One region of the Paenibacillus sp. FSL W7-1279 genome, then DNA from elsewhere that is predicted to be linked to it. Evidence: predicted binding sites of a transcription regulator. Region 1 holds the regulator's gene; each other region holds the start of a gene.

What was found. The regulator Rex, encoded in region 1, represses fermentation and respiration genes when NADH is low (regulators of the CRP and FNR family bind a similar motif). The targets are predictions, from matches to a motif close to TTGTGAAATATTTCACAA.
Region 2: the regulator Rex is predicted to act here: its motif matches at 2,692-2,709, upstream of MKY82_RS32145 (cytochrome ubiquinol oxidase subunit I).
Region 3: the regulator Rex is predicted to act here: its motif matches at 1,618-1,635, upstream of adhE (bifunctional acetaldehyde-CoA/alcohol dehydrogenase).

What each region holds. Positions count from the first base shown of each region.
Region 1 covers NZ_CP150215.1:2,695,383-2,701,692, reverse strand. Annotated here, with positions in the region: gene MKY82_RS11950 (AAA family ATPase) at 1-952, opposite strand, end outside; gene MKY82_RS11945 (hypothetical protein) at 945-1,478, opposite strand; gene MKY82_RS11940 (DUF5590 domain-containing protein) at 1,743-2,261, opposite strand; gene MKY82_RS11935 (amidohydrolase) at 2,293-3,594, opposite strand; gene MKY82_RS11930 (redox-sensing transcriptional repressor Rex) at 3,569-4,234, opposite strand; gene dinG (ATP-dependent DNA helicase DinG) at 4,297-6,310, opposite strand, start outside.
Region 2 covers NZ_CP150215.1:7,094,743-7,101,052, reverse strand. Annotated here, with positions in the region: gene MKY82_RS32155 (NAD(P)H-dependent oxidoreductase) at 1-236, shown strand, start outside; purine riboswitch at 343-444, shown strand; gene ade (adenine deaminase) at 701-2,503, shown strand; gene MKY82_RS32145 (cytochrome ubiquinol oxidase subunit I) at 2,791-4,194, shown strand; gene cydB (cytochrome d ubiquinol oxidase subunit II) at 4,181-5,197, shown strand; gene cydD (thiol reductant ABC exporter subunit CydD) at 5,197-6,310, shown strand, end outside.
Region 3 covers NZ_CP150215.1:2,528,481-2,534,790, forward strand. Annotated here, with positions in the region: gene MKY82_RS11025 (formate/nitrite transporter family protein) at 1-225, shown strand, start outside; gene MKY82_RS11030 (asparagine synthase) at 464-622, opposite strand; gene MKY82_RS11035 (Crp/Fnr family transcriptional regulator) at 707-1,432, opposite strand; gene adhE (bifunctional acetaldehyde-CoA/alcohol dehydrogenase) at 1,704-4,313, shown strand; gene pflB (formate C-acetyltransferase) at 4,633-6,310, shown strand, end outside.

The DNA of each region.
Region 1 (6,310 bases):
TCATTACCTTGTCAATCGCCATGGACAAATGACGCTGATGGATAAACTGTTCGTTCTCGCGCATCGTGTAAATGGCCGCTTCATTCATGACGCTCTCGAGTTGTGCGCCCGAGAAGCCGTATGCTTCTTCGGCGATTTTCTCCAAGTCGACATCTTCATGCAGCGGCTTATTGCCCGCATGCAGATTCAAAATATGAGTGCGTCCCTTCTTATCCGGCAGATCGACCTGAATGTGACGGTCGAAACGCCCTGGACGCAGCAGTGCGCTATCCAGCATTTCTTTCCGGTTTGTCGCGGCAATTACCAGAATACGAGGAGTATCCTGCGAATAGATGCCATCCATCTCGGTTAGCAGCTGATTCAGCGTCTGGTCGTACTCGCGCTGCTGGCCGCCTTCGCGTTTACCGCCAATGACATCGATCTCATCGATGAAGATAATGGCGTTTTGCTTGTTTTCCTTTGCCGCACGGTTACGGGCATCCTTGAACAAATCCCGGATGCGCCCTGCACCAACACCGACATACATCTCAACAAATTCACTGCCGGATGCAGCGACAAAGATCGAATCGGTGTAATGGGCAGCGGCTTTAGCCATCAACGTTTTCCCTGTTCCCGGAGGCCCGGTGAGAAGAATGCCCTTCAATGGACGAATCCCGAATTTCTTAATGTCTTCATGACGAATCAGAAAATCCAGTGCTTCACGCAGCTCTTGCTTGGCATTATCCTGCCCGCCGATTTCTTCGAACGTCAGCTTGGCAGGTCCGCTCTTTTTCCGCTTCCGCTCATTCGCTGCGCCTACAGCGATGCCGCCCTTCATCTTCGCGATAAACAACAAGCCGCCTACAAGTGCTGCAGCGATGAGCAAGGGCACGATGTTCACGCCGACAAACACAAGGAATACCAGCAAAACCGGAATAAAGCCTAACATGATTTCTTTAGCTAATTTAGGCATGATTCCACACCTCCATGTTGCCAGACTGACGCGGCAAGATTATAAATTTACCAGACTTGCCGTCTGACAAGCTGACATAGACGTTGGTGTCATCAATCGTTGCTTTTGCTTTCAAATTCGGAGACTGGGCAGCAAGCTGCTCGAGCGATGATTGAATATCGGTATACTGCTTATTATCCATCGCTTCAGCGACTGACAGCATCGCCTTCTCCCACCATTGATCCAGTGCTTCCGAGGAATGATCCTCCACCTGGATTTTCAATTCCCGATTGCCAATCACAGACTTGCCTTCCTTCTTAATATGCTGGACCAAGCCTTGCAAATTGGTATCCGGAGCCAAATCAAGATTCAAAGTAACGGTATTCTGTTTAATATCTATATGTGAATCCTTCACGCCGTCATATTGTGACACAACATTGGCCAGCGGATTTTGCAAAGCCATCTGCCGATACAGAAACCATCCGCCAAAGAGAACCGATGCTGAGATCACGACAGTCAGCACGATAGGTACAATGCGTAGTTTCATGAAGTTCCTCCTTCATTTCAGTATGAAATTTTGTCTGTCATGTTGCAACACAACAATACATATAACAACGATATATAGGGATGCATGTAGTTTATATACTCATTTTGTACAAGTATGAGTATATCACATCTTATATACTTTTTCATGCATGTCTGTGAAAATATTTAGAACAGTTTTTCCATATTATTTCTGAATACGCTTACAATTATAGAGAAAATAAGAGAGGAACCCGCGAATATTAAAGGGCCCCTCTCTACTTCTTATTTATTGATTTGGAAGAATAATGTCATTACCGATGGTGTTACCGTCTTGAAAACGATAAAACCGATAACCGCGCTGACCGTTGTGTTCATACTGCAGCTGCCAGGCATACTCGCCCTCATACATTCCAGGCAGCAGCCGCTTAATTTCTGCGCCAGACAATTCGTTATAAATCTGCTCCCGCATCTGGTCTTCTGACAACCCCGTATTCAACAAAACGGATTGGACAGCGTCGGCACCTTCAACAGGTACGTTGTCATCCGTAAATTTCACCCATACCATACGATCTTGATTGTCCTGATCCTTCCCGCTTATCACCCAATAGTTATTGTCCTCGCCCCACACCGATTTATAGGTCTTCCCGGACGTAACCAATTGGCCATGCTGTTTGGCGGCAGCAATTGCCATTCTTTCTTCATTCCAAGCATCTTTCATCACATATGAATAATAGAGCTGTAAACCAAGCAGTAACAGCAGCACCCCGGATACACTCAGCAATATCCACTTCGTTTTTTTCTTCAAATCCGTCTTCCTCGCTCCCCTTGATTATTCCCTAGAGGGTTGTAAGACGCTCAAAGGCACGCTGCGCTTCCCGGCGGATACGTTCCTCATCGAGAGTGAGACTCGCGCCATTCTTCACTACCTGCTTGCCGTCAACCCATACATGCTCTACATCCTTCGCACTGGCGGAGTAGATAGCATGAGAAATGTAATCCGTCTTCGGAAGGAAGTGCGCCTGATCCGTGTTCAGTGCGATCATATCTGCCTTCATGCCTACCGCAAGCGTACCAATATCCGTAAGGAAGGCTGACTTGGCTCCATATTCTGTACCCATCCGAAGCGCTTCGGATGCTGGAATCGCGGTTGGATCCCCGCTTACTCCTTTATGGATCAGTGCGGCCAGCCGCATCTCTTCAAACATATCCAGATTATTATTGCTGGCAGGTCCATCGGTACCCAAAGACACGGTGACCCCGGCTTTCAGCAGTGCAGGCACGCGAGCGATGCCGCTGGCAAGCTTCAAATTGCTGCCTGGATTATGCGAAACCATAACTTGATGTTTGGCCAGAATTTCGATTTCTTCATCGGTCAGATGGACGGCATGCGCAAGCAGCGTTGGACGGGAGAACATGCCAAGCTTCTCTAGATGGGCAACAGGGCGAAGTCCGTAGTCATTTACGTTCTGAGCTACTTCCGTTTCCGTTTCGGACATATGCGTATGCAAAGGCAGATTCAAATCATGTGACGCTTGCACGAATTTTTCGATGAAATCCGGCGGGCACGTATAGGGTGCATGCGGTGAGATCATCGTCGTAATTCTACCGTCAGCCTGACCATGCCAGTCTTTCGCGAATGCAACCGCCTCTTCCAGCTTCTGCTGCTGCACCTCAGGCGGACATAATCCGATGACACCGCGCGTCAGAACGCCGCGCATGCCTGAGTCCTCCACCACCTTTGCAACCTGATCCATATGATCATACATATCCACAAATGTCGTGGTTCCGCCTTTGATCATCTCTAGCACGGAGAGTGAGGTTCCCCAGTATACATCGTCGGCCGTGAATTTGGCTTCCATCGGCCACATTTTTTCCTGAAGCCATACTTGCAGTGCCAGATCGTCGCCATACCCGCGAAGAAGCGACATGGCCGCATGTCCGTGCGTATTCACCAATCCAGGCAGGAAAAACAGATGGGTTCCGTCGATGATTTCTGTTCCCTCTTGGACAGTCGGCTCTTCTTCACCCAGGTAAGTGATCCGGTCGTTCTCCACGACCATATATCCGCGTAACACGGATCTGCCTTCCTCTAGTACCACGAACGTTCCGTTTTTAACCATCCACTTCGTTGTCGTCATGTGCTGCATCCTCCTTGCCGTTATCCAAATAATAGGCCAAACTCTGCAAATCCGTAGTAAAATCTGCCGTATGAATCCGGATATGGGGTGGAGCTTTCAGGATGGTCGGCGCAAAATTCAGGATAGCCTCGATGCCTGCCGCGATAAGTTGATTCGCTACATTCTGCGCCTCAAAATCCGGAACGGTGATAATCCCGATACGAATGCCGTACTCATGAACCGTCTTCTCCAGTTCCTCCATCGGCTGTACGACCAAATTGTTAATTTTCATACCAACTTTGGGAGAATACGAATCGAAAACCGCCACAATCTTCATATTGTCCTTCAGAAATGCATTGTAATTCGATAATGCATGTCCAAGATTACCGGCCCCAATCAATGCGACATTGATCTTCTGGTCCAGCTTTAGAATCTGGCGAATTTTCTCGATCAGATAAGATACGTCATATCCGATCCCTTTCCGTCCAAAATCACCGAAATACGCTAGGTCCTTACGAATTTGAGCAGGATTGAGGTCCAGTTTCTGCCCCAGTTCCTGGGAGGAAACCGTGGAGACCTCCCTTTTCTGAAGCTCATTCAAATAGCGCAAGTATACAGGTAATCTGCGGACCACGGCTTCCGAAATTTTTTCCGATTTCATGCATGCTCCCCCTAATAATAGGTTAATAACTACATTTGTTTGTGCTCGTTCATGGTTTCACTTTATTCAGCTTGGTTCCCTATGCCTGCCTCTTCCTGCAGCCATTTCGAAATTCGGGGAACGATCCCCTCTGTCGGCATGTGCTCCATCTTCGGTCCAGGCAAGGAATATAAGAAATACTTCCCGTAATAGGATTCAATGACCCGAGTATCGTAAACGATGACAATCCCCTTATCCTGCGCGGTCCGTACCAGTCGGCCAAATCCCTGTTTGAAGCGAATGACCGCTTGCGGAACCGAAAGCTTCATGAACGGGTTCTTCTTCTGCTGCTGCAGAAGCTCGCTCTTGGCTTCGACCAGAGGGTGATTCGGCGGCTGGAACGGCAGCCGGACGATGGCAAGGCAGGTGAGCGCCTCACCGGGTATATCTACTCCTTCCCAGAAGGAGCTGGTGCCCAGCAGAACCGAAGCGCTGCTATCCTGGAATCTCCGGATTAACTTGGTACGGCTGGTTCCGTCCATCCCTTGTCCCAGTACCGTAATATCGCTGGATCCCAGCGCCTCCTTCAAGGGCTCATGCACCTGACGCAGCATGCGGTACGAGGTGAACAGGACAAGCATGCGACCATGCGTTGCGATGGCCGTATCAGCCAATGATTGCACAAGTGTATTCACAAAGAGTGCATCCCCGACCGAGCCCTTCACGCTCGGAAAATCGCGCGGCACAACAAGGAGAGCCTGCTCCCTGTAATTAAACGGGGACGGCAGCAGGACCGTGTTCAGGTTGCCGCTATCTGCCGCTTCCTGAAGACCCAAATTCTCGATCATGAACTGAAACGATTTGTCCACCGACAAGGTCGCCGATGTCAGGATCACGCTTTGTTTTTTGTCAAAAAACAATTCCTTTAAATGGGTGCTGACGTCGACAGGCACCGCATAAAGCTGCAGCGATTTGCCGCGGAAGTTGCCGTTCGCCTCCATCCAGTATACCGTGCCCTCATCATTCAGGGACATGAAGGTCCTCAGGTCCTCGCGGTGTGCGGCCAGGTCCTTAAATAGACCCGATAGGTCTGTTAACAGACTGTCCGCGCTGTAGTCGTCCAGATCTTCCTTCATTTCGGCAATCAGCTTGTCACCCTTGCGAACGACATCGCCGAGCGCCAGATGAATTTGATGCTCCAGCTCGGCCAGCGAATTCCAATCCTTCGGCTTTTTCAGAGGCGATAAGCGAAGCGAGAATTGTCCGGCATCCCCCGGAGTCGCGTCTCCGCGCTCCGGAAGCAGTCCGAACAATTGGTCGCTGAGCCGGTCCCAATTCTCTTTGACGGTGATCAGATCCGGATAAATCCGGTCGATGATGGAAGACCACTCGACAGCCTTCTCATGGGACGACGCTTGCAGCAGCTGGCGAAGAGCCGGAAGCTGACCGCTTCGGCTGTCTTTGTACATACGGGTCAACGTATGGACAACCGAAAAATATTTCATCTGCAAGCCAAGGTGCTTGCCCGCGACGTCCTCCAGATGATGCGCTTCATCGATGACGAGACGCTCATAACTCGGAAGCAGCTGGTGATTCGCTTTCACGTCGGTGAACAGCTTCGAATGGTTCGTAATGACAACATCCGCGATGCCCGCCTCATGTTTGGCCCTGTGATAATAGCATTTGCGGAACCATGGGCAGGCACGGCCCAGGCAGGAATCCGAATCGCTGGAGATGGTTTCCCAGAAATCCCCTCCACGGCCGCCAAGGTTCAGCTCCTCATCATCCCCGTTCTCCGTCTGGGTCAACCAAACCAGCATTTGCGCTGCGGTGATCACATCTTCCTTCGGGGAATGAAAATCTCTTCTATTTATTTTATGTTCAAATTTTCTCAAACACAAATAATGGCCTCTTCCCTTGAAAATAGCCGCTTTAAAAGGAAAAGGAACAACCTGGGTGAGCAGGGGAATATCCCGGTCACGCAGCTGTTCTTGAAGGTTGATCGTATGCGTGCTCACCATAACCTTCTGTTCCTGCTTCACGCTTTGATAAATCGACGGCAGCAAATACCCGAGAGATTTGCCTGTTCCCGTGCCG
Region 2 (6,310 bases), 3.1 Mb from region 1:
AGCAGCTGCTCAAAGGGAAGACGGCCCGTCTGATCGTCACGATGGATTCGCCGTACGTCTACTACCGTTTCTATCTCGGCCAGCCGGGGCATCAAATGATGAAACATTCCATTCTGAAGTTTTGCGGCGTAGGCAGTGTGCGTGCCACGAACATTACGCAGCTTCGCAAAATGCCTGAAGTGGCAAGAAAGCAATGGCTTGAGCGTGTACACAGAATGGGACGGAAATTGGCCTAAAGCTGGCAGAGTGTGTGATGTACAGTTCCTTCCAATGGCTTGACTTCTCGGGCAGGAGGATTATAATTCATACAACAAATGAAACGAAAAGAATGGAAGGGTACGTTTTTTCAAAATCAAATCTTGATGTATATGCCGGGGAATAGGGCCCAGGCGTTTCTACCAGGTTACCGTAAATGACTTGACTACATGAAGGTTGAGAATCCCACCACCCAGCTAAAGCTCCGCAATTATGGAAGCCGGGCTGGAAAATCATCTTGATTGGAATCCGGCAGGTTTTAACGGATGAGGTGATGTGCAGACTAGATAGCATACCATTGCTGATGCACGGGACTTCTCTTCCTCTATGGATATAAGTACAGGCACCCCGGGCAGATACGCTGCCCGGGGTGTTTGGCGTGTTATACAGCGGATCGATTTTGTATTCTTACCGTTCATTAAAAAAAGGGGAGCGTGCAATCATCATGAGTTCAATCCAGAGACAGAAACGATACGAGGTCAGCCGGCAGCTGGGGAAGGTTGCCTTAGGACAGGAGCCAGCCGATCTGGTCATCAAGAGCGGCACGCTGGTAAATGTGTTTACAGGCGAGCTTCAGGAGCGAGTGGACGTGGCCATGGCCTCCGGGCGCATTGCTTATATCGGCAACGCGGATCACACGATCGGGGAGGGGACTCGGGTCATCGAAGCGAATGGCCGCTATATCTCGCCGGGCCTGCTCGACGGCCATATGCATGTGGAGAGCACGATGCTCACCGTGACCGAGTTTGCCAAGGCGGCTATCGTTAGCGGAACGACAGGGGTATATATGGATCCCCATGAGATTGCCAACGTATTCGGCATGGAGGGCGTGCGCTGGATGCACGAGGAAGGGCAGCAGCTGCCGATGAAGGTGTTCACCACCATACCTTCGTGTGTGCCGTCAACCTTCGATCTGGAGGATGCCGGGGCGCAGCTGGGCGTAGCCGACATTGAGGAAGGGCTGACATGGCCCGGTGTTGCCGGGCTTGGCGAAGTGATGAATTTCCCGGGCGTCGTGTATGGCGATCCGACCATGAGCGGGGAGATCGAAGCCACGCTGCGTGCAGGCAAGACGGTGACCGGGCATTTTCCGGCAGAGGACGACCGGATGCTGCAGGCATATATGGCAACCGGCGTAAGCTCCGACCATGAGACGGTAACCCGGGAGCAGGCTTTGGAGAAGGTTCGCCTCGGCATGCACCTGATGATCCGCGAGGGTTCGGCTTGGCAGGATGTGAAGGAAGTTGTTAAGGTCATAACGGAAGATAAGGTGCGCACAGACAATATTTCTCTGGTTACGGATGATGTGTATCCGCAGACGCTGTTGAGACTCGGACATATGAACCATGTGGTCCGCCGCGCTATGGAAGAGGGCGTGGACCCGGTTACGGCGATCCAGCTGGGAACGATCAACGTGGCTCGTTATTTCGGGATGGACATGGAGCTTGGCAGCATTTCACCTGGCAAAACGGCGGATATATTGCTGATTGATGATCTGTTGAGCATGGTCCCTTCCGTTGTGATCACGGATGGCGAAGTGGTTGCAGAGAACGGCCGACTCGTGAAGGCGTTCCCTGTATATCAATACCCGGAAAAAGCTTTTAACTCGGTCAAACTGCAGCGTTCGCTTACTGCGGATGACTTTCTGCTGCGCAGCAAATTCGATGCAGCGCGCACGGAAGTGAACGTGGTGCGCGTCATCGAGAACAGCGCCCGTACCGCTAAAATGACAGCGGTGCTCTCCGTGGAGCAAGGGGTGATCCAGCCAGACCTGGATCAGGACGTGGTTCAGCTGGCATGCATTGAACGCCACGGCACGACGGGGCAAATCTCGCTCGGTTTTGCGAGCGGCTTCGGACTGAAATCCGGCGCAGTTGCGTCCACAGTAGCGCATGACAGCCACAATCTGCTGGTGATGGGCACGAATGCCGAAGATATGGCACTCGCGGCGAATGAGCTGGCCGCGTGCGGTGGCGGCATGATCGTAGTACGGGACGGCAAGGTGCTGGCGAAGGTGGCGATGCCGATTGCCGGTTTGCTGGCGGACCGTCCGGTTGAGATCGTAGCGGAGGAGGTCGCTGCCTTGGAGGAAGCTTGGAAGGAGCTCGGATGCTACATTCATGCCCCGTTCATGACCTTCTCGCTCATTGCGCTGCCGGTGATTCCGGAAATCCGCATAACCAACCGCGCGATCGCGGACGTAACGGAATTCAAGCTCATCGAGACCGAGATTGGCGCGGTTCAATAAGGGCGCAGATACACCGAAGCAGGCTGGCCTTCATGTCAGCCTGCTTTTTATATTGTAAATACAGGCTTTTAAATCGCGAGCAGAGGCAGCGAGTCCTTTCCATTTTCCTCGATGTGCACAAAATCGCAATTCACTTAGTGATTTTCGTCACAAATTTATAACTTTTTGCTCCAGTTTCAGTCCTGATATTGTGATGTTTATCACAATCCTTTAGGGCGTGGTCTGCGACAATACAAAAAGAATCAAATTTGAAGTGATCACGTGAGCTAAAGGAAGGGGTATCTGATATGGATCCGGTTATGCTGGCGCGAATTCAATTCGCATCGACAACCATTTTTCACTTTATTTTCGTACCGTTGTCCATCGGGTTGGCGTTTCTGATTGCCATCATGGAGACGATGTATGTTGTTAAAGGCCAGGAAGTCTACAAGAAAATGGCGAAGTTCTGGGGAAAGCTGTTCCTGATTAACTTTGCGGTCGGGGTTGTGACAGGGATTCTGCAGGAATTCCAGTTCGGCATGAACTGGTCGGATTACTCAAGGTTTGTCGGGGACGTATTTGGCGCACCGCTTGCCATTGAAGCATTGCTGGCGTTTTTCCTAGAGTCGACGTTTATTGGACTGTGGATATTCGGTTGGGACCGTTTATCAAAGAAGGTCCATCTGCTTAGTATCTGGCTGGTGTCCTTCGGCACCCTGATGTCCGCATTCTGGATTCTGGCAGCGAATTCGTTCATGCAGCGTCCCGTCGGATTCGAGATGAATAATGGGCGGGCGGAGATGAATGATTTCTTCGCACTGATTACGAACGGTCAGCTGTTGGTGGAGTTCCCGCACACGATCTTCGGGGCACTGGCAACCGGGGCGTTCCTCGTTGCAGGTGTGAGTGCCTACAAGCTGATGAAGAAGCAAGATTTGGATTTCTTTAAGAAATCATTTCACATCGCCATCGTGATTGGCCTCATCACCTCCATTCTGGTTGCGGTATTCGGTCACCAGCAGGCGCAGTATTTGGTGGATACGCAGCCGATGAAGATGGCCGCTGCGGAGAGCCTGTGGGAAACGAGCGATGATCCTGCGCCTTGGACGGTCATTGCGGCCATCGATCCGGATAAGCAGGAGAACACGATGGAGTTTAAAATCCCGTATTTGCTCAGCTTTTTGTCCTACAGCAAGTTTTCCGGTGAAGTCATCGGGATGAAGGAGCTGCAGGCGCAGTACGAACAGCAATATGGTCCTGGAGACTATATTCCGCCGGTTCGTACCACCTTCTGGAGCTTCCGGATTATGGTGGCCGCTGGCAGCGTCATGATTCTGCTGGGATTGTACGGAGCGTGGCTGATGCTGCGCAAAAAGGTCGAGAAGGCCGGCAAATGGTTCCTCAGACTGATGCTGCTCGGCATTTCGCTGCCGTTCATCGCCAATACGTCGGGATGGATCATGACGGAGATCGGACGCCAGCCTTGGACGGTATTCGGACTGATCACTACGGAGAACAGTGTTTCACCGAACGTCAGCGCAGGCTCGATCCTGTTCTCGCTGATCATGTTTACTGCCATTTATGCGGTGCTGGCAGCCGTTATGGCGTATCTATTTATCAAAGTCATTAAGAAAGGACCGTATGCGGCGGAGGAAGAGGACCACCACGCAAGCGATCCGTTTAATAAGGAGGGCTACAATGCTGTCTCTTAACGAACTGTGGTTTGTGCTCGTTGCCGTCTTGTTTATAGGGTTCTTCTTCTTGGAGGGCTTCGACTTCGGGGTCGGGATGTCCACGCAGCTGCTGGCCAAAAATGATACCCAGCGCCGGGTGCTGATCAACTCGATCGGCCCGTTCTGGGACGCCAACGAGGTCTGGCTGTTGACGGCGGGCGGCGCCATGTTCGCCGCCTTCCCGAATTGGTATGCGACGCTGTTCAGCGGCTTCTACATTCCGCTTGTCTTTCTTCTGCTGGCCTTGATCGGACGCGGGGTGGCCTTTGAATTCCGCGGCAAGGTGGGCGATGTTCGCTGGAAACGGGTGTGGGACGGTGCGATTTTCATCGGCAGCGTGCTTCCGCCATTCCTGCTCGGCGTTGTTTTTGCCTGCCTCATTCAGGGGCTCCCCATTAACGAGGAGATGCAGCTGCATGCCGGATTGTTTGATGTTGTGAATGGCTATACTGTGGTTGGCGGACTGACGATGGTGATGCTCTGCCTGCTGCATGGCTTGATGTTCACAACACTGCGCACGATGGGGGATCTTCAGGAACGGGCGCGCCGTATGGCCCGGAGACTCCTGCTTCCCGTAGCGGCCCTGTTCGTTGCATTCGGAGTGATGACGTATTTCATGACCGATATCTTCGAGAAGCGTGGCGTGGCGTTAACCGTGCTGCTGGTGCTGGCTTTGCTCGCATTCCTGCTGGGCGGATATTTCATGAACATCAAACGGGACGGCTGGGCCTTCGGGATGACCGGGGCGGTTATCGCACTCTTGGTAACGTCCGTGTTCGTGGGCTTGTTCCCGCGCGTGATGGTCAGTTCCATCCATTCCGCATTTGACCTGACTATTTATAATGCGGCCTCCGGACCGTATTCCCTCAAGATTATGACGATTGTGGCGGTCACGCTGCTGCCTTTCGTATTGGGCTATCAAATTTGGAGTTACTTCGTTTTCCACAAACGGGTACATGAGAAGGAGCATTTGGAGTATTGATGGGAAAAGATCTGCTGGGATACAAAGGCGCCAAGACGGTATTCTTCCTTGTCGCCGTATGTACCCTGGCACAGAGCATGGCCATCCTCCTGCAAGCCAAGTGGCTGGCGGAAGCCGTATCCGCCCTGTTTGCGGGATCAACGCTGCAGGAGCAGGGGGAGACCATTGCCTTGTTCCTGCTTGCATTTCTGGCACGCCACGGCATCTCGGCTGTGCAGCAAGGATTCGCACAGCGCTTTGCCGAGGAGACGGGCACGAGCCTGAGGAAGCAGCTGCTGGATGAGCTGTTTCGGAATGGGCCGTCCTTTGTCCGGTCGGAAGGAACGGGCAATGTGGTTACGCTTGTGCTGGAGGGCATCGGCAAGTTCCGCAAATATGCGGAGCTGACCATACCGCGTTTGATGGGGGCGAGCATTACCCCGGCGCTGGTATGGCTGTACGTGTTCATGACGGACCGGATATCAGGCATTATTCTGCTGGTGACCATGCCGATTCTGATCGTATTTCTCATCCTCGTAGGGCTTGCCGCGAGAAAGCAAACTGAGCAGCAGCTGGATTCCTACCGAATGCTGTCCAATCATTTTGTGGATTCGCTGAGAGGGCTCACTACCCTGAAGTTTTTGGGACAGAGCCGTAAGCACAGCGAGAGTATACAGCAGGTCAGCGAGGGATATCGTGCAGCTACCATGCGGACGCTGCGCGTGGCGTTTCTGTCGTCCTTCGCACTGGATTTCTTTACGATGCTGTCCGTGGCATCTGTTGCGGTAAACCTGGGCTTGCGCCTCATAAACGGCAGCCTGGAGCTGCTGCCCGCGCTGCTCATCCTGATCCTGGCACCGGAGTATTTCCTACCGGTGCGCATGGTCGGGGCGGACTTTCATGCCACGCTGGACGGCAAGCAGGCAGGGAAAGCGATGCAATCCATGATTCAAGAGGCCCGGAAAGGGCGTTTGGGTGGAATCTCGGGTTCTGTTGCTGCGGAGGGTTCGGTCAATGGAGCAGGTCCATTCGAGCCAACTGGAGCGCTTGAAACCCCGGCGGCAGGAACGATGGAACGGACCTCAACGGGCTTAACATTTAAAATTCAAAATAATTTCTCTAGTTCCAGCCTCA
Region 3 (6,310 bases), 170 kb from region 1:
TTTGCCTTCATTGCGACAGGGTACGAGCATAGCGTAGCCAATATGACACTTCTGACGCTCGCGACGATTTTGCCGGGGCATCCCGAGACCATTTCCATCGGCGGATGGATCAGCAACATGGTGCCGGTCACGCTGGGGAACATTCTTGGCGGCGGATTGTTTGTGGGGATGGCGTATTGGTTTATCTCGTCGGGAAAAGGGAGCAAGCAAAAGAAGGTTGCATAGTAGGCATCATAGAAAAGGGGCTGCTCATAAAGTGGGTTTACTCACTTGATATACAGCCGAAAAGAAGCGGTCGACCAAACGGTTGACCGCTTCTTTCATTTGTCTAATTAAAGTGAGGGATCTGCACGGAACGTCTCCTAACAAAAAAAGAGGGATCCCGTCGGGCACATACATAAAAAGCCGTCCCTTCAGTTCAATGACTGAACAGGACAGCTATATGAATCTTGTCTTCCAATCCTTACCGATGTTCCACCAGGTCAATCGCACCAAGCACAATATGAGCCAGTCCGAAGCCGAGAATACCGGTTGCGGCAAGTTTATACTTGCTGCCAAGCAGAGCGGCACCCGAAGCAGAAACCACAGTTCCAAGAACAGCAGGAATCAAACCTTCACGCATGCTGAGCACTCCCTTTATTTTGGTTTGGAAAGACAAGGTTATTGTAAGCAGATGACTGTATATTATGCACTGAAGGGAGGCCGATTAAATCCGGCAGATTTCGTTCGGACACAACTCGCAATGGCAGATTTCCTGCAGCATCGGAAGATCTTTAATGACAATCATCCCGCCGGCATATTCGATAGCATCTTTTTTGCGCAGGTCACTCAGCATCCGGTTCACGCTTTCGCGGGTTGCGCCAATCATGTTCGATAGATCGGTGTGGGTAATCTTCTTGTTGATGAGAATAGTATCATCCGCTTGATGCTGCCCGTAGGTGTTGCTCAGCCGGATGAGTGTCGATGTTAAAGCGCCGGGCTTGCCGTACATCATGAGATCCCGAAATTTGGTCTGGGTGATGCGGTGGTGAATGCCCATCCACTTCATAAAATCAATGGCGAAGTCGCAGTGCTGACAGATCAGCAGCTCCAGATCCTTGTGCTCGATGACACCGACAACACTATCCTCAAGCACCTCTGCCGAGAAACTGTGATTGTTGCTGAAGAATGGATCGGCTTGCCCGACCATGTCTCCCGGATGGTACATATATAGAATCAGTTCTTTGCCTTCATCGGTCGATTTGGTTAATTTGATTCTTCCTTGTTTAACGTAGTACAGCTTGTCGGCGAAATCGCCTTCCCAGAACAAATGGGATCCTTCAGGGAGTACCCTTTCCTTCATGCTGACCAGCAGACGGTTGCGGTTTTGCTCCGAGAAGCACTGCGTGTTCCCTAAGTTTTCGATTTCCATTACATGGTCTACAGTATTCATGTTGGTATCCCCTAACATCCTAAAATTTGATCTGTTTAATCTTTAAATACATTATAACGTGAAAACATTCACTTTTGGGGGAGAATAAGAGGGAAATCGTGGCGAATTTTCAAACTTTGTGATCTCTTTCACTTGAAAGGAGGGGGAGACAGGTGTAAATCACACAGAAAAGATAAATACTTATATTGTGAAATAATTCACATGAAATTAAAAACAGCTGTGTTACGATCAAAGCGTAGAAAGAAACATGAATCATGGGAGGATGAGAGATATGGCTGTGAGCAAAGGAACGGTGGAAGTAAAAGGACAAACAGCGTCGGAGTACATTCAGGGGCTGATTGACAAGGCGAATCGGGCCAAAGAAAAGTTTATGGAATTGAATCAGGAGCAAGTCGACGGGATTGTACAGGCCATGGCCATGGCAGGTCTTGAGAAGCACATGCAGCTGGCGAAAATGGCGGTTGAGGAAACCGGACGCGGCGTGTACGAAGACAAGATCATCAAAAACCTGTTTGCCACGGAGTATATCCACAACAGCATTAAATACGACAAAACCGTGGGTATCATTGAAGACAACGCCTATGACAGCTTTCAAAAAATAGCAGAACCGATCGGGATTATCATGGGGATAACACCGGTAACCAATCCGACCTCCACGACGATATTCAAGGCACTGATCTCCATTAAAACAAGAAACCCGATCATCTTCGGATTCCATCCATCCGCGCAGGCCTGCAGCCGGGAAGCCGCACGGATACTGCGGGATGCTGCTGTGAAGCAAGGTGCTCCTGCCGATTGCATCCAGTGGATCGAAGCTCCTTCCATGGATAAAACCAATGCGCTGATGATTCATCCTGACATTGCCTGCATTCTGGCTACAGGAGGGTCGGCGATGGTCAAAGCGGCATACAGCTGCGGCAAGCCTGCCCTGGGCGTTGGACCAGGAAACGTGCCTTGCTTTATTGAGAAGAGCGCGGATTTGGATCAGGCAGTGAACGATTTGATTTTGTCCAAAACCTTTGATAACGGCATGATCTGCGCTTCCGAGCAGGCTGTCATTATCGAGGAGCCTATATATCATACAGTGAAGAAAAAAATGATTGCCAGCGGCTGTTATTTTGTCAACAAGGAAGAGCTGGCGAAACTGACTGCGCATGCGATGGTATCGGATAAATGTGCGGTAAATCCTACTATCGTCGGACAGCCGGCAGCTAAGATAGCCGAGGCTTGCGGATTCGAGGTACCGGAAAGCACCAAGATCCTGGTCGCCGAGCTGGAGGGAGTCGGACCTGCCTACCCGTTGTCTGCCGAGAAGCTTAGCCCGGTGCTGGCCTGCTATAAAGTGAAAGATGCGGAAGAGGGCATCACGCGCGCTGAAGAGATGGTTGCTTTTGGCGGCATGGGCCACTCGTCGGTAATCCATTCGCACAATGAGGACATCATCATGAAATTCTCGGATCGGATGAAAACCTGCCGTATCCTGGTGAATCAGCCATCTTCGCAAGGCGGTATCGGCGATATCTACAACACGAATCTGCCATCGCTGACGCTGGGCTGCGGTTCGTATGGACGTAATTCCACTTCGTCGAACGTGACGGCTGTCAATTTAATCAACGTGAAAAGGGTGAACCGCAGAACCGTGAATATGCAGTGGTTTAAAGTGCCGGACAAAATTTACTTTGAAAAAGGTTCGACGCAGTATCTTGCGAAAATGCCGGAAATCACCCGTGTCGCTATCGTTACCGACCCCATGATGGTGAAGCTGGGTTATGTGGAGCGGGTAGAGCACTATCTGCGTCAGCGCAGAGTGCCGGTAGCCATCGAAGTCTTCTCGGAGGTTGAGCCGGATCCTTCGACAACGACCGTAGAACGCGGAACGGAAATGCTTGCAAGATTCCAGCCGGACTGCATCATCGCCCTCGGCGGCGGATCGCCAATGGATGCAGCGAAAGCCATGTGGCTGTTCTATGAATATCCGGATACGGATTTTAACAATCTGAAGCAAAAATTCATGGATATCCGCAAGCGGGTCTTTAAATATCCGAAGCTTGGACGGAAAGCGAAGTTCGTTGCCATTCCAACAACGTCGGGAACGGGCTCGGAAGTAACTTCGTTTGCCGTCATCACGGACAAAGGGCTGGGGAATACCAAGTACCCGCTGGCTGATTATGAGCTGACACCGGATGTGGCGATTATCGATCCGGAATTCGTTTACACGCTGCCTAAAACGGCGGTAGCCGATACCGGCATGGACGTTCTGACACATGCAATTGAAGCCTACGTATCGGTGATGGCCAGCGATTATACGGATGGGCTTGCCATCAAGGCCATACAGCTGGTGTTCCAGTATCTTGAGCAGTCGGCGCTTACCGGCGACAAACTTGCCCGCGAAAAAATGCATAATGCTTCGACGCTTGCCGGCATGGCTTTTGCGAATGCGTTCCTTGGCATCAACCACAGTCTTGCGCATAAGTGGGGCGGACAGTATCATACGGCACACGGACGCACCAATGCGATCCTGATGCCTCACGTCATCCGTTACAACGCGAAGAAGCCAACGAAATTCGCTGCATGGCCTAAATACACCCACTTTGTGGCTGATGAGAGATATGTTGAAATCGCGCGGATTCTCGGACTGCCGGCAAGAACGACGGAAGAGGGAGTGAACAGTCTGATTGGCGCAATCCGGGAGCTGAACAGCAAGCTCGGGATCGAGGAATCGTTCCAGCAGCTTGGCATCGACCCTAAAGATTTCGAGAAAAATGTTGAGCATTTGGCGGACCGGGCTTTTGAAGACCAGTGTACAACGAGCAATCCGAAGCTGCCGCTGGTGACGGAGCTCGCAGAAGTTTACCGCAACGCATTTTACGGCCGGTTCTAGACAGGATAGACTCAAAACGCTGATCGTGAAGATCCATGAAGATTTTGAGGTAAGGCATGCAAAACTAGACTCAGAGTGATAAAAGTCACGGGAAAAGATAAGTTTGTGATTATTATCACAGATGCAGGAGATCAACAGGACTACAATAAAGATGTAGAAGGAAGCTGAATCTCAGATCTTTGATATAGAAGCTTGAAGGCACAAGGCGGGGGTAGTGGCACCATTGATCGTGAAAATAATCACATTAAAGATCTGAGATAGATCAAGGTGTGGCCCCGCCTGTCCTTGCAAGCCCCAGCAAATCTAGGAGGGATTCAATATGTCGGTGATTGAAAAAGAAGCAGGCTGGAAAGGTTTTAAATCAGGTAAATGGACCAAGCGGATTGACGTTAATGATTTTATTGCAGAGAACATTACTCCCTATTATGGCTCTGATGAATTTTTGGCGGGACCCACGGATAACACCAAAGCGCTGTGGGATATCGTATCGGATTTAACCAAGAAGGAAAGGGAGAATGGCGGGGTTCTGGATGTGGATGTCCATACACCATCAACCATCACCTCCCATCAACCCGGCTATTTGGATAAGGATAAGGAACAGATTGTCGGCGTTCAGACCGACGAGCCGTTCAAACGCTCCATCCAACCTTTCGGCGGAATCCGGATGATGATTGATGCGTGCAACGCATACGGCTTTGAAATGCCGCAGGCGGTTGTGGACATCTTTAACGGCATACGCAAAACGCATAACCAAGGTGTGTTTGATGCCTATACTCCTGAGATGAGAGCAGCGCGCAAGGCCGGGATTATTACGGGTCTTCCCGATGCGTACGGCCGTGGACGTATCATCGGTGACTATCGCAGAGTATCGTTATACGGCGTGGATGCGCTGATCCAGGACAAATTGAGAGAACTCGCCGAGCTTGAAGTGGATGCGATGGATGAGCCGGTCATCCGATTGCGGGAAGAATTGTCTGAACAAATGCGGGCGCTCAAGGAACTGAAGGAAATGGCGGCTATGCATGGTTATGACATTTCCAAACCTGCGAATACGGCGAAGGAAGCATTCCAGTGGCTGTATTTCGGTTACTTGGCCGCTATCAAGGAGCAGAATGGCGCTGCGATGTCGCTTGGCCGGGTATCCTCTTTCCTTGATATTTATATTCAACGGGATCTGGCTGAAGGCAAGCTGACGGAAGAAACAGCCCAGGAACTGGTCGACCATTTCGTAATGAAACTTCGGATCGTGAAATTCCTGCGTACACCGGATTATAACGAGCTGTTCAGCGGGGATCCGACGTGGGTGACGGAATCCATTGGGGGCATGTCGGTAAACGGTGAGACGAGAGTGACCAAGAACAGCTTCCGTTTCCTGCACACCCTGTACAATTTGGGACCTGCTCCGGAACCGAACTTAACGGTGCTATGGTCGGAGAAGCTGCCGGAAGCCTTCAAAAAATATTGTTCGAAAGTTTCGATCGAAACCAGCTCGATTCAATACGAGAACGATGATCTTATGCGCCCGATCTACGGAGACGATTACGGCATCGCCTGCTGCGTATCCGCAATGCGCATCGGAAAGCAGATGCAGTTCTTCGGAGCCAGAGCAAACCTCGCCAAAGCGCTGCTCTATGCGATTAACGGCGGTAGAGATGAGAAATCCGGCGCCCAGGTTGGACCGGAATATCCGGCCATCACCGCGGAAGTTCTGAGTTATGATGAAGTCATGAAGCGGTTCAAGCCGATGATGGAATGGCTTGCGAAGCTCTACATGAATACGCTCAATGTGATCCATTACATGCATGACAAATACAGCTATGAACGGATCGAGATGGCGCTTCACGACCGGGATATCCTGCGCACGATGGCATGCGGCATTGCAGGCCTGTCCGTAGCAGCGGATTCACTGAGCGCGATTAAATATGCGAAGGTGAAGCCGGTACGCAACGAGCAAGGGATTGCGGTGGATTTTGAAATCGAGGGCGAGTTCCCTTGCT